4 regions of the Lysinibacillus sp. FSL R7-0073 genome follow, and region 4 is predicted to be linked to each of the others. Evidence: a T-box and tRNA genes for the amino acid it is inferred to sense, from the RefSeq annotation. Region 4 holds a T-box; the other regions hold tRNA genes.
What was found. A T-box is a leader RNA that pairs with one kind of tRNA and senses whether it is charged. The one in region 4 lies ahead of ileS (isoleucine--tRNA ligase), so its partner is inferred to be a tRNA-Ile.
Positions count from the first base shown of each region.

Region 1 (3,182 bases), 2.7 Mb from region 4:
CTGCTGCCATCGGTGCTCCTTATTTTATCTATTTATTATTTAGAAATCCTAATAAATAAAGGAGTCCATACAACATGACTGAATCCTTATTAACTAAATCCCTAACATTAAGTTATGGTGATTCCAATATTATCGAAGATCTCAATTTATCTATCCCTTTGAATGAAATTACTGTCTTGATTGGAGCGAATGGCTGTGGTAAATCTACACTTCTACGCTCCATTGCTCGATTATTAAAACCAAAAAAGGGATCTGTTTTATTAGATGGCGAAGATATTTTTAAACTATCTACAAAGCAAGTAGCTAAAAACCTTTCTATTCTTCCTCAATCACCAGTAGCACCAGAAGGCTTAACGGTCCTACAGCTTGTTAAACAAGGGCGATTTCCTTATCAAAGTTGGCGCCAGCAATGGACGGTGAAAGATGAGGAAATTGTGCTAAATGCCTTAAAAGCTACAGGAACGGAGCAATTACAAGATAGACCAGTGGACGAGCTATCAGGTGGGCAACGTCAACGTGCATGGATTGCTATGACACTCGCTCAAGATACAGATATTATTCTGTTAGATGAGCCTACAACCTATCTAGATCTAACTCATCAAATAGAAGTGCTAGATTTATTATTTGAATTAAATCAACTGCAAAAGCGAACAATTATTATGGTCTTACATGATATAAATCTCGCTTGTCGTTATGCTGATCATATCATTACTGTGCGTGATCGTGGAGTTTATCGTCAAGGTAAGCCTGAAGAGATCATGACAACAGAATTAGTTAGCCATGTATTTGATCTTGAATGTCAAATGACATCAGATCCTATCTTTGGAACACCTTTATGTATTCCTTATGGTAAAGGACGAAATATTACGTAAGTCTTCAAAAAACAACGAGCCTTCGCAGATTCATTATCTGGCGAAGGCTTTCTTGTTACTTTTTCTTTTCAGCTCATAAAAAAAGTACAGTAGATGTAAATTCATCTACTGTACTTAGTATGACCCGTACGGGATTCGAACCCGTGTTACCGCCGTGAAAGGGCGGTGTCTTAACCACTTGACCAACGGGCCCATGGCGGAGAAGGAGGGATTTGAACCCTCGCGCCGGTTACCCGACCTACACCCTTAGCAGGGGCGCCTCTTCAGCCTCTTGAGTACTTCCCCACAAAAAAAATGGCTCCGAAGGCAGGACTCGAACCTGCGACAACCTGATTAACAGTCAGGTGCTACTACCAACTGAGCTACTTCGGAATAATGATGGGCCTAAATGGACTCGAACCATCGACCTCACGCTTATCAGGCGTGCGCTCTAACCAGCTGAGCTATAGGCCCTTGGAGCGGGTGATGGGAATCGAACCCACGACATCAGCTTGGAAGGCTGAGGTTTTACCATTAAACTACACCCGCATAAATGGTGGGTCAGGACGGAATCGAACCGCCGACACTTAGAGCTTCAATCTAATGCTCTACCAACTGAGCTACTGACCCATTTCGTCCATGCTAAGCTTGCTCACTCTTTGCTTCTCATGTCTATAAAAAATGGCGGTCCCGACCGGGATCGAACCGGCGATCTCCTGCGTGACAGGCAGGCATGTTAACCGCTACACCACGGGACCATTTGGTTGCGGGGGCCGGATTTGAACCAACGACCTTCGGGTTATGAGCCCGACGAGCTACCACTGCTCCACCCCGCGATAATCTTATTGTCTTTTCGAGTTTTTAAAGCACCATTTATGAATATAAACTGGAGGAGGTAGAGGGATTCGAACCCCCGCGCGGTGTTACCCGCCTGTCGGTTTTCAAGACCGATCCCTTCAGCCAGACTTGGGTATACCTCCGTAACAATATATAAATGGTGGACCTTGCAGGACTCGAACCTGCGACCGGACGGTTATGAGCCGTCTGCTCTAACCAACTGAGCTAAAGGTCCTTTAAGATGGCGGCAGAGGGGATCGAACCCCCGACCTTACGGGTATGAACCGTACGCTCTAGCCAGCTGAGCTACGCCGCCAGGATCTTTATACTGGTTAATTACTATGGTGGAGCCTAGCGGGATCGAACCGCTGACCTCCTGCGTGCAAGGCAGGCGCTCTCCCAGCTGAGCTAAGGCCCCATAATATTTTTTGGAAATGGTCGGGAAGACAGGATTCGAACCTGCGACCCCTTGGTCCCAAACCAAGTGCTCTACCAAGCTGAGCTACTTCCCGTTCGTTTTATGGCGCGCCCGACAGGAGTCGAACCCATAACCTTCTGATCCGTAGTCAGACGCTCTATCCAATTGAGCTACGGGCGCATAAAATGGTGCCGAGGACCGGAATCGAACCGGTACGGTAGTCACCTACCGCAGGATTTTAAGTCCTGTGCGTCTGCCAGTTCCGCCACCCCGGCACATTTGGAGCGGAAGACGAGGTTCGAACTCGCGACCCCCACCTTGGCAAGGTGGTGTTCTACCACTGAACTACTTCCGCATGTGCATAAGTTTTTTTATCTGGCATATTGAAAAATGGTGCGGGTGAAGGGAGTCGAACCCCCACGCCTTGCGGCGCTAGATCCTAAGTCTAGTGCGTCTGCCAATTCCGCCACACCCGCTTAATATGGTTGGTACTTATAAATGGTGAGCCATGAAGGACTCGAACCTTCGACCCTCTGATTAAAAGTCAGATGCTCTACCAACTGAGCTAATGGCTCGTCTGAAATGGTGCCGGCTATAGGAATCGAACCCACGACCTACTGATTACAAGTCAGTTGCTCTACCTGCTGAGCTAAACCGGCAAATGGTGGAGGATGACGGGCTCGAACCGCCGACCCTCTGCTTGTAAGGCAGATGCTCTCCCAGCTGAGCTAATCCTCCTGGGTATTATGCCTAGCGACGTCCTACTCTCACAGGGGGAAGCCCCCAACTACCATCGGCGCTAAAGAGCTTAACTTCCGTGTTCGGTATGGGAACGGGTGTGACCTCTTTGCCATCATCACTAGACTGCTTTATTATGTATCTTGTTTTGAAGTTATTTACCTGTCCTTCAAGACAAGAATTATTGTATAACGTTTTCTCATATTGTGCAATACTTTTTTATAAAAAAAAGAAATTATTACTTTTAAGAGATATTTTTGTTAAGTAAGAGAAAATATTGCCCTGCAAAATATTATATCAATAGTTGTTTCAAAAGAAAACAATTATTTTTTATCTAT
Region 1 is NZ_JBBPAS010000001.1:3,724,302-3,727,483, forward strand. Features, by position in the region: gene MKY88_RS18585 (FecCD family ABC transporter permease) at 1-59, shown strand, start outside; gene MKY88_RS18590 (ABC transporter ATP-binding protein) at 75-872, shown strand; tRNA gene MKY88_RS18595 (tRNA-Glu) at 993-1,064, opposite strand; tRNA gene MKY88_RS18600 (tRNA-Ser) at 1,067-1,157, opposite strand; tRNA gene MKY88_RS18605 (tRNA-Asn) at 1,168-1,244, opposite strand; tRNA gene MKY88_RS18610 (tRNA-Ile) at 1,252-1,325, opposite strand; tRNA gene MKY88_RS18615 (tRNA-Gly) at 1,327-1,400, opposite strand; tRNA gene MKY88_RS18620 (tRNA-Phe) at 1,406-1,481, opposite strand; tRNA gene MKY88_RS18625 (tRNA-Asp) at 1,534-1,609, opposite strand; tRNA gene MKY88_RS18630 (tRNA-Met) at 1,613-1,687, opposite strand; tRNA gene MKY88_RS18635 (tRNA-Ser) at 1,739-1,831, opposite strand; tRNA gene MKY88_RS18640 (tRNA-Ile) at 1,847-1,923, opposite strand; tRNA gene MKY88_RS18645 (tRNA-Met) at 1,931-2,004, opposite strand; tRNA gene MKY88_RS18650 (tRNA-Ala) at 2,031-2,106, opposite strand; tRNA gene MKY88_RS18655 (tRNA-Pro) at 2,124-2,200, opposite strand; tRNA gene MKY88_RS18660 (tRNA-Arg) at 2,210-2,286, opposite strand; tRNA gene MKY88_RS18665 (tRNA-Leu) at 2,293-2,381, opposite strand; tRNA gene MKY88_RS18670 (tRNA-Gly) at 2,387-2,461, opposite strand; tRNA gene MKY88_RS18675 (tRNA-Leu) at 2,498-2,582, opposite strand; tRNA gene MKY88_RS18680 (tRNA-Lys) at 2,606-2,681, opposite strand; tRNA gene MKY88_RS18685 (tRNA-Thr) at 2,690-2,765, opposite strand; tRNA gene MKY88_RS18690 (tRNA-Val) at 2,769-2,844, opposite strand; rRNA gene rrf (5S ribosomal RNA) at 2,855-2,970, opposite strand.
Region 1: it has a tRNA-Ile gene. The T-box ahead of ileS (isoleucine--tRNA ligase) is inferred to sense a tRNA for this amino acid. The anticodon was not compared.

Region 2 (3,182 bases), 2.7 Mb from region 4:
GTTTCAAGATACGAGTAGTTCAAGGAAGCAATGGAGAGAGGGAAGGAGCGTACTCAAGTACGTGACTGACTGAACGACAGAAGCTGACGAAGAAATGCGAAGTATATTGAAAGCCGACTATAGTCTAGTGATGATGGCAAAGAGGTCACACCCGTTCCCATACCGAACACGGAAGTTAAGCTCTTTAGCGCCGATGGTAGTTGGGGGCTTCCCCCTGTGAGAGTAGGACGTCGCTAGGCATAATACCCAGGAGGATTAGCTCAGCTGGGAGAGCATCTGCCTTACAAGCAGAGGGTCGGCGGTTCGAGCCCGTCATCCTCCACCATTTGCCGGTTTAGCTCAGCAGGTAGAGCAACTGACTTGTAATCAGTAGGTCGTGGGTTCGATTCCTATAGCCGGCACCATTTCAGACGAGCCATTAGCTCAGTTGGTAGAGCATCTGACTTTTAATCAGAGGGTCGAAGGTTCGAGTCCTTCATGGCTCACCATTTATAAGTACCAACCATATTAAGCGGGTGTGGCGGAATTGGCAGACGCACTAGACTTAGGATCTAGCGCCGCAAGGCGTGGGGGTTCGACTCCCTTCACCCGCACCATTTTTCAATATGCCAGATAAAAAAACTTATGCACATGCGGAAGTAGTTCAGTGGTAGAACACCACCTTGCCAAGGTGGGGGTCGCGAGTTCGAACCTCGTCTTCCGCTCCAAATGTGCCGGGGTGGCGGAACTGGCAGACGCACAGGACTTAAAATCCTGCGGTAGGTGACTACCGTACCGGTTCGATTCCGGTCCTCGGCACCATTTTATGCGCCCGTAGCTCAATTGGATAGAGCGTCTGACTACGGATCAGAAGGTTATGGGTTCGACTCCTGTCGGGCGCGCCATAAAACGAACGGGAAGTAGCTCAGCTTGGTAGAGCACTTGGTTTGGGACCAAGGGGTCGCAGGTTCGAATCCTGTCTTCCCGACCATTTCCAAAAAATATTATGGGGCCTTAGCTCAGCTGGGAGAGCGCCTGCCTTGCACGCAGGAGGTCAGCGGTTCGATCCCGCTAGGCTCCACCATAGTAATTAACCAGTATAAAGATCCTGGCGGCGTAGCTCAGCTGGCTAGAGCGTACGGTTCATACCCGTAAGGTCGGGGGTTCGATCCCCTCTGCCGCCATCTTAAAGGACCTTTAGCTCAGTTGGTTAGAGCAGACGGCTCATAACCGTCCGGTCGCAGGTTCGAGTCCTGCAAGGTCCACCATTTATATATTGTTACGGAGGTATACCCAAGTCTGGCTGAAGGGATCGGTCTTGAAAACCGACAGGCGGGTAACACCGCGCGGGGGTTCGAATCCCTCTACCTCCTCCAGTTTATATTCATAAATGGTGCTTTAAAAACTCGAAAAGACAATAAGATTATCGCGGGGTGGAGCAGTGGTAGCTCGTCGGGCTCATAACCCGAAGGTCGTTGGTTCAAATCCGGCCCCCGCAACCAAATGGTCCCGTGGTGTAGCGGTTAACATGCCTGCCTGTCACGCAGGAGATCGCCGGTTCGATCCCGGTCGGGACCGCCATTTTTTATAGACATGAGAAGCAAAGAGTGAGCAAGCTTAGCATGGACGAAATGGGTCAGTAGCTCAGTTGGTAGAGCATTAGATTGAAGCTCTAAGTGTCGGCGGTTCGATTCCGTCCTGACCCACCATTTATGCGGGTGTAGTTTAATGGTAAAACCTCAGCCTTCCAAGCTGATGTCGTGGGTTCGATTCCCATCACCCGCTCCAAGGGCCTATAGCTCAGCTGGTTAGAGCGCACGCCTGATAAGCGTGAGGTCGATGGTTCGAGTCCATTTAGGCCCATCATTATTCCGAAGTAGCTCAGTTGGTAGTAGCACCTGACTGTTAATCAGGTTGTCGCAGGTTCGAGTCCTGCCTTCGGAGCCATTTTTTTTGTGGGGAAGTACTCAAGAGGCTGAAGAGGCGCCCCTGCTAAGGGTGTAGGTCGGGTAACCGGCGCGAGGGTTCAAATCCCTCCTTCTCCGCCATGGGCCCGTTGGTCAAGTGGTTAAGACACCGCCCTTTCACGGCGGTAACACGGGTTCGAATCCCGTACGGGTCATACAAAAAACAAAAAACAGTAGATGCATTTGCGTCTACTGTTTTTTTTATAGAAAACTAATGTAAGATAAACGATTTACTCTTGATTTATTGCATGTTCATCCATATAAACAACTTCCCAAATATGCCCATCTAAATCTTGAAAACCCCAGCCATACATAAATCCATGATCTTGTGGATCACTATAAGGTTTACCCCCGGAGGCAAGTGCCTTATTTACTAGCTGATCTACTTGCTCCCGATTTTCTGCAGATAGACATAAAATTGCTTCCGCAGAAACAGAAGTATCCGTTATTTCCTTGTTACTAAATCCTTTGAAACGATCTTCGACCATTAGTAAAGCAAAAATATTTTCACTAATAATCATTGAGGAAGTCGTTTCATCACTGAATTGTTGATTGAACTCAAAACCTAACTCCTGAAAAAACGACGTGGATTTCTTTACATTTTTGACTGGTAAATTAATGAAAATATTTTTCGATTGAAAAGACATTTCTTATCACCTCCAAATCGACATTATCATAAAAAATAAATGGGTGTCAATTTCAGAAGATAACCCGGATACTTAATTCTATGAGCAAATAAAAAGCAGAAATATTGTTTTTTACAACATCTCTGCTTTAAAATCATAATTCATCTTCTTGCTAACATTCTTTCCAGAGAACTAAGAGCTTCAGTGCTAGTATGACCATCAACTTGAATACGGTTATGTGGTTGACCTTGTTCAATACTTTCTAAGCACCATAGTAAATGGGGGAGATCAATGCGATTCATCGTTAGGCAAGGACAAAAGTTTTCATTTAAAGAGATGATCTGTTTATCTGGATGCTGCTTTATAATACGATTGACCAGATTCATTTCTGTCCCTATTGCCCATGCAGATCCACTAGGTGCTTGATTAATTGTATCAATAATGTACTTAGTTGAGCCAGCATCATCAGCCGCGTCTACAACCTCACGACTACATTCAGGGTGAACAATAATTCTCATGGCTGGGTATCCCTTACGAACAGCCTCTGTATGTAGAACTGTAAATCCTTCATGGACAGAGCAATGACCCTTCCACAGAATAACTTGGATGT
Region 2 is NZ_JBBPAS010000001.1:3,731,735-3,734,916, reverse strand. Features, by position in the region: rRNA gene rrf (5S ribosomal RNA) at 124-239, shown strand; tRNA gene MKY88_RS18820 (tRNA-Val) at 250-325, shown strand; tRNA gene MKY88_RS18815 (tRNA-Thr) at 329-404, shown strand; tRNA gene MKY88_RS18810 (tRNA-Lys) at 413-488, shown strand; tRNA gene MKY88_RS18805 (tRNA-Leu) at 512-596, shown strand; tRNA gene MKY88_RS18800 (tRNA-Gly) at 633-707, shown strand; tRNA gene MKY88_RS18795 (tRNA-Leu) at 713-801, shown strand; tRNA gene MKY88_RS18790 (tRNA-Arg) at 808-884, shown strand; tRNA gene MKY88_RS18785 (tRNA-Pro) at 894-970, shown strand; tRNA gene MKY88_RS18780 (tRNA-Ala) at 988-1,063, shown strand; tRNA gene MKY88_RS18775 (tRNA-Met) at 1,090-1,163, shown strand; tRNA gene MKY88_RS18770 (tRNA-Ile) at 1,171-1,247, shown strand; tRNA gene MKY88_RS18765 (tRNA-Ser) at 1,263-1,355, shown strand; tRNA gene MKY88_RS18760 (tRNA-Met) at 1,407-1,481, shown strand; tRNA gene MKY88_RS18755 (tRNA-Asp) at 1,485-1,560, shown strand; tRNA gene MKY88_RS18750 (tRNA-Phe) at 1,613-1,688, shown strand; tRNA gene MKY88_RS18745 (tRNA-Gly) at 1,694-1,767, shown strand; tRNA gene MKY88_RS18740 (tRNA-Ile) at 1,769-1,842, shown strand; tRNA gene MKY88_RS18735 (tRNA-Asn) at 1,850-1,926, shown strand; tRNA gene MKY88_RS18730 (tRNA-Ser) at 1,937-2,027, shown strand; tRNA gene MKY88_RS18725 (tRNA-Glu) at 2,030-2,101, shown strand; gene MKY88_RS18720 (VOC family protein) at 2,177-2,593, opposite strand; gene nadA (quinolinate synthase NadA) at 2,734-3,182, opposite strand, start outside.
Region 2: it has a tRNA-Ile gene. The T-box ahead of ileS (isoleucine--tRNA ligase) is inferred to sense a tRNA for this amino acid. The anticodon was not compared.

Region 3 (3,182 bases), 780 kb from region 4:
GGAGGATTAGCTCAGTTGGGAGAGCACCTGCCTTACAAGCAGGGGGTCGGCGGTTCGAGCCCGTCATCCTCCACCATTTTGGTCCCGTGGTGTAGCGGTTAACATGCCTGCCTGTCACGCAGGAGATCGCCGGTTCGATCCCGGTCGGGACCGCCATTTTTTTATTGCCGGTGTAGCTCAGTTGGTAGAGCAACTGACTTGTAATCAGTAGGTCGTGGGTTCGACTCCTATCGCCGGCACCATTCCCTTGGAGGGGTAGCGAAGTGGCTAAACGCGGCGGACTGTAAATCCGCTCCTTAGGGTTCGGCGGTTCGAATCCGTCCCCCTCCACCATTTTAGGGGCATAGTTCAACGGTAGAATAGAGGTCTCCAAAACCTTTGGTGTGGGTTCGATTCCTACTGCCCCTGCCAGGTATAAAGGTACTCGTACATATATGGCTGTTATTATATAGTGGCGGTTGTGGCGAAGTGGTTAACGCATCGGATTGTGGTTCCGACATTCGTGGGTTCGATTCCCATCAGTCGCCCCATTTTAAAATTGGGGTATAGCCAAGCGGTAAGGCAACGGATTTTGATTCCGTCATGCCTAGGTTCGAATCCTAGTACCCCAGCCATTTTTTCTTATACGAGCCATTAGCTCAGTTGGTAGAGCATCTGACTTTTAATCAGAGGGTCGAAGGTTCGAGTCCTTCATGGCTCATCATTTTTAATTAATTTAGCGCCCGTAGCTCAATTGGATAGAGCGTCTGACTACGGATCAGAAGGTTATGGGTTCGACTCCTGTCGGGCGCGCCAATTTATTTATGTTTTCGGAATGTAGCTCAGCTTGGTAGAGCACTTGGTTTGGGACCAAGGGGTCGTAGGTTCGAATCCTGTCATTCCGACCATCTATAAATGGGGCCTTAGCTCAGCTGGGAGAGCGCCTGCCTTGCACGCAGGAGGTCAGCGGTTCGATCCCGCTAGGCTCCACCATTTTTATATTTTTGGAGGTATACCCAAGTCTGGCTGAAGGGATCGGTCTTGAAAACCGACAGGCGGGTAACACCGCGCGGGGGTTCGAATCCCTCTACCTCCTCCATTTCGGGTCAGTAGCTCAGTTGGTAGAGCATTAGATTGAAGCTCTAAGTGTCGGCGGTTCGATTCCGTCCTGACCCACCATTATTTGCGGGTGTAGTTTAATGGTAAAACCTCAGCCTTCCAAGCTGATGTCGTGAGTTCGATTCTCATCACCCGCTCCAAAATGGGCCTATAGCTCAGCTGGTTAGAGCGCACGCCTGATAAGCGTGAGGTCGATGGTTCGAGTCCATTTAGGCCCATCATTATTCCGAAGTAGCTCAGTTGGTAGTAGCACCTGACTGTTAATCAGGTTGTCGCAGGTTCGAGTCCTGCCTTCGGAGCCACGGCCCGTTGGTCAAGTGGTTAAGACACCGCCCTTTCACGGCGGTAACACGGGTTCGAATCCCGTACGGGTCATCAAGCATGTAGCACAGTTGTGTGCTACATGCTTTTTTCTATGTCTTTTCATAAACATGTTTAAAAGCTAAAAATCCTTTGATAAGGTTTTGTAGCTTTTGAATGTTAGGTCTAAATTCATTTCCTTCTCCCAAATGCTAATAATCCCTTTCTTTTTTATAGGCTCGTTTAAAGGAGTACTACAATTCAATTCAATTCAAACTATCTGGAGCGATGCTTCCTACTAAATTTGAACAAACTATTTCATATATGCAATATGTATGTTTTTTCATTAACTATTTTCATGGTGCTTATTGCCTTGTTCCCCTAATATGAGGATAAGTGGAGGAATCGATATGAATATACAGGAGATACAAAGTTTTTTAAATCAATACCAGCTTGAACAAAATGAATCCAAACTTTGGTTAGAAAATAGATTACAGCAGATTAAAAGAGCAGGGGAATATAAGCCTACAACAGAAGAGCTAGTTTTTGGTGCACGAGTTGCATGGCGAAATAGCAATAAATGTATTGGACGGTTGTTTTGGCAATCATTGCATGTAGTAGATGCACGAGAAGTTTTAGATGAACAGGGCATTTTTCAAAAGTTACTAGAGCATATTGAGTATGCCACTAATCATGGGAAAATTCGTCCAACTATAACAGTGTTTGCAACTGACAGAGTACGAATTTGGAATCATCAGCTAATTCGTTACGCAGGCTACGAAACAGAAGAGGGCATTATTGGTGATGCACATTCCATCACTTTTACAAAAATATGCGAATCGATGGGCTGGAAAGGCGAGCGTACGCCGTTTGATGTGTTACCACTCGTCATACAGGTAGACGGACGTGCTCCCCAGCTATTTACGATTCCTGCCAAGTATATTTTAGAGGTTCCAATACGTCATCCGGAATTGGAAGCTGTGGAGAAATTAGAGTTGAAATGGTATGCTGTTCCTATTATTTCGAGTATGCGTTTTCAAATGGCTGGCATTGATTTTCAAGCAGCTCCATTTAATGGCTGGTATATGGGGACTGAAATTGGGGCACGCAATTTAGCCGATCATGACCGGTATAATACGCTGCCAGCTATTGCGGGAATATTTAATCTGGATACAACCAAACAAGCTTCTCTATGGCGTGACCGTGCATTAGTGGAGCTCAATATTGCTGTCCTACATTCTTTTAAAGAGGATGGAGTGAGCATTGTAGATCATCATACTGCTGCTCAGCAGTTTAAATTATTTGAGGAAGCTGAGAGATTGGCAGGGCGAGAAGTTACAGGTAACTGGACATGGTTAATCCCACCACTTTCCCCTGCGACCACTCATATATTCCATAAGCCTTATATAAATACTTATCATACGCCCAATTATTTTTATCAAAAACCATGTTATTAACTTTAAAGGAGTTGTTCATAAACTAACAGCTCCTAAGTACCTTTTGGGGAAAGGGGCAATTCAAGATGTTGAACCAAAATATTTCGAATATCCCTTGGCAACAATTGACGACACCTTATGGCAGAGGAACAGACATTCCTCGTCTAATTGAACAGGAACAATATCATGAGCTGACTGAACTAATTGAACATCAAGGAACACTCTGGCAGGTGACGCCATGGGTTTTGCTTATTCTTTTACAAAAGCTTTCAAGTAAAAATGTGGAGGAAGTCACCTTAGCAGAAATAGAGCTTTATTTGGCTGTGGCTCATGCAATAACTGAGGATT
Region 3 is NZ_JBBPAS010000001.1:255,020-258,201, forward strand. Features, by position in the region: tRNA gene MKY88_RS01190 (tRNA-Val) at 1-76, shown strand; tRNA gene MKY88_RS01195 (tRNA-Asp) at 81-156, shown strand; tRNA gene MKY88_RS01200 (tRNA-Thr) at 167-242, shown strand; tRNA gene MKY88_RS01205 (tRNA-Tyr) at 250-333, shown strand; tRNA gene MKY88_RS01210 (tRNA-Trp) at 338-411, shown strand; tRNA gene MKY88_RS01215 (tRNA-His) at 455-530, shown strand; tRNA gene MKY88_RS01220 (tRNA-Gln) at 540-614, shown strand; tRNA gene MKY88_RS01225 (tRNA-Lys) at 628-700, shown strand; tRNA gene MKY88_RS01230 (tRNA-Arg) at 719-795, shown strand; tRNA gene MKY88_RS01235 (tRNA-Pro) at 811-887, shown strand; tRNA gene MKY88_RS01240 (tRNA-Ala) at 897-972, shown strand; tRNA gene MKY88_RS01245 (tRNA-Ser) at 986-1,078, shown strand; tRNA gene MKY88_RS01250 (tRNA-Phe) at 1,083-1,158, shown strand; tRNA gene MKY88_RS01255 (tRNA-Gly) at 1,165-1,238, shown strand; tRNA gene MKY88_RS01260 (tRNA-Ile) at 1,243-1,316, shown strand; tRNA gene MKY88_RS01265 (tRNA-Asn) at 1,324-1,400, shown strand; tRNA gene MKY88_RS01270 (tRNA-Glu) at 1,402-1,473, shown strand; gene MKY88_RS01275 (nitric oxide synthase oxygenase) at 1,809-2,855, shown strand; gene MKY88_RS01280 (hypothetical protein) at 2,921-3,182, shown strand, end outside.
Region 3: it has a tRNA-Ile gene. The T-box ahead of ileS (isoleucine--tRNA ligase) is inferred to sense a tRNA for this amino acid. The anticodon was not compared.

Region 4 (3,182 bases):
TATGCAGCACGTACAGTTTTTAAAACATCCTGTAAACGCATATACACATATTGATCCATTTCACGAAGCTCTGCGTAGGCTACACGATCTTTTGTTGGATCGAAATCAGCAATATTGCCGTGTAGGAAACGGAAAGTGTTACGAATTTTACGATATACTTCTGATACTTGCTTCAACATATCCATAGAAATTCGCACGTCAGCAGTATAGTCTACAGAAGCAACCCATAGACGAAGAATATCTGCTCCATATTGATCCATTACCTTTTGTGGAATGATGACATTCCCTAATGATTTACTCATTTTACGACCTTCACCATCAAGAACGAAACCATGCGTTAAAAGTCCTTTATATGGTGCAAAGCCGTTAATAGCTACTGATGTAATAAGAGAAGAGTTAAACCATCCACGGTGTTGGTCAGAGCCTTCTAAATATAGATCAGCAGGGTATTTCATGCCACGTTCTACAAGTACACCTTGGTGTGAAGAACCTGAGTCGAACCATACGTCCATAATATCATTTTCTTTTGTAAATTCACCGTTCGGGCTACCCGGATGTGTAAAGCCTTCTGGTAACAACTCTTTTGCTGTTTTTTGGAACCAAATATTTGAGCCATGTTCACGGAATAGTGCTGAGATATGGCTAATTGTTTCAGATGTAATAATTGGTTCACCATTTTCAGCGTAGAAAATTGGAATTGGTACACCCCAAGCACGCTGACGAGAAATTACCCAATCTCCACGGTCACGAATCATATTGTAAAGACGTGTTTCTCCCCAAGCTGGTGTAAATGCAGTTGCTTTAACAGCCTCTAATAGCTCTCCACGGAACGCTTCAACAGACGCAAACCATTGCGGTGTGGCACGATAAATAACTGGTTTTTTTGTACGCCAATCATGTGGGTATGAGTGTGAAATGAAACCAAGACTTTCTAATGCATCTACTTCTTTTAGCTTTTCTGTAACTAGTTTATTGGCATCATTATAAAAGACGCCCTCAAACCCAGGTGCTTCATCCGTATAGCAGCCACTATTATCAAGTGGGCTAAGAATGTCTAAGCCATATTGCTTACTAATATGATAATCGTCTTCCCCGTGTCCTGGAGCCGTGTGAACACAGCCAGTACCTGCGTCAGCAGTAACATGTTCCCCTACCATTACAAGTGAATCACGATCATAGAAAGGATGTTGAGCGACAATACGATCTAATGCTTCACCCTTCACTTCTTGAACAACTTCATATGCTTCCCATTCAAGAGCAGTTGCCACAGTTTCTAATAAATCTTTTGCAATGATGAATTTTTTATTTGCTACTGCAACGACAACATAAACGAACTCAGGATTTAAAGAAATCCCTAAGTTTGCTGGTAATGTCCAAGGAGTTGTTGTCCAAATAACAAATTTAGCATCTGCTGGTACAACACCTTTTGCATCTTTAATAGCAAAGCTTACATAAATGGAAGGCGATTTAATATCTTTATATTCAATTTCTGCTTCAGCAAGAGCAGATTCAGAAGACGGTGACCAATATACTGGTTTTAAACCTTTATAAATATATCCTTTTTCCGCCATCTTTCCGAATACTTCAATTTGACGAGCTTCAAACTCAGGTTTCAATGTAATATAAGGATTTTCCCAATTACCACGGATCCCTAAACGACGGAATTGATTTCGTTGATTGTCAATTTGCTCATATGCATATTCTTCACAAAGTTGACGGAAAGCTGCTACTGACATTTCTTTACGTTTGACACCTTTATTTGTCAATGCTTGTTCGATAGGTAGACCATGCGTATCCCAGCCAGGAATATAATTAACATGGTAACCAGTCATTGAACGATGACGTGTAATCATATCCTTTAATACTTTATTCAATGCATGTCCAATATGAATATCACCATTTGCATACGGAGGGCCATCATGAAGTACATATTCAGGACGACCTTCTGTACGCTCCATCTGTAATTTGTTAATATCCATCTCATTCCATTTATCTTGCATTTTTGGTTCATTTGCTGGTAAATTTCCACGCATTGGGAAATCCGTTTTTGGCATTAATAAAGTATCTTTGTATTCCACCATAAAAAAATCCTCCTTTATTTTACATCAAGCATATCGACACTCTTCTCATACGACAGTTATGGGCTAACTTTTCTGAAACAATTCGCGGACAAATAAAAAAAGCCCTCATCCACTAAGGGACGAGAAGCTTCTACTCGCGGTACCACCCTACTTGTAGCACAATCCAATAGATTGCACTACCTCTTTCAAGCACATTAACGTCGTGCATCACGAAATAACTTACTTTTTTCAGTTATTTAGCTCAGAAGTGATGTTCATTGTTAGTTGCTTGTTTGGGCTTCCACTATCCCCAAATCGCTTCACCACGCCTAACAAATACTGTCTTCGTCTCTGCTTCTATGCATATGTCTGTACAAAATAATTACTATTACAAAGTATATGAAATTCAAACAATCGCGTCAAGCTTCATTTAAATTTGATCCTCTCCATGAAAAGGAGAGTTACATATCTTCTGCTTCTTGCGCTTCATCTACAGATGCTTGAATTTCTGTTAAATCGATATCATACTGAAGCAAATGATCCCAATCGTCTGCATTTAATAAATCAAGCTGGGCTTCAACAAGCATTTTGAAACGATTACGGAACACCTTAGATTGTTTTTTAAGCTCATCAATTTCAATTGTAACCTTACGTGCTTTCGTTAAAGCATCATTAACGATTCGATCAGCATTTTTCTCTGCTTCTTTGACGATAAGCTTTGCCTCTTTTTGAGAATTTCTACGTACTTCATCTGCAGCTTCTTGTGCAACCACAATAGATTTTTGTAAAGTTTCTTCTAAAGAGCTAAAATGCCTCGCTTGTTCTAAGGCCATTTCTAGTTGCTTATCAACCTCTTTTTTTTCGCGCAGCAAAATTTCATAGTCTTTAATGATTTGATCTAAAAATTCATTTACTTCATCTTCAGCATATCCTCTGAAAGCTTTTGTAAACTCCTTATTATGTATATCAATAGGTGATAATGGCATACTATCCTTCTCTCCTTTTCGTGTACATTCGTATTTCCTATTATACAATTCTTCCGACAACTTAGCAGTATAAATTAATGAAATTTACTTTTCTTTTAGCTTTTTTGGGCCAATCGACCGACTTGTATACGGATTT
Region 4 is NZ_JBBPAS010000001.1:1,039,678-1,042,859, reverse strand. Features, by position in the region: gene ileS (isoleucine--tRNA ligase) at 1-2,081, opposite strand, end outside; T-box leader at 2,194-2,421, opposite strand; gene MKY88_RS04925 (DivIVA domain-containing protein) at 2,522-3,046, opposite strand; gene MKY88_RS04920 (YlmH family RNA-binding protein) at 3,142-3,182, opposite strand, start outside.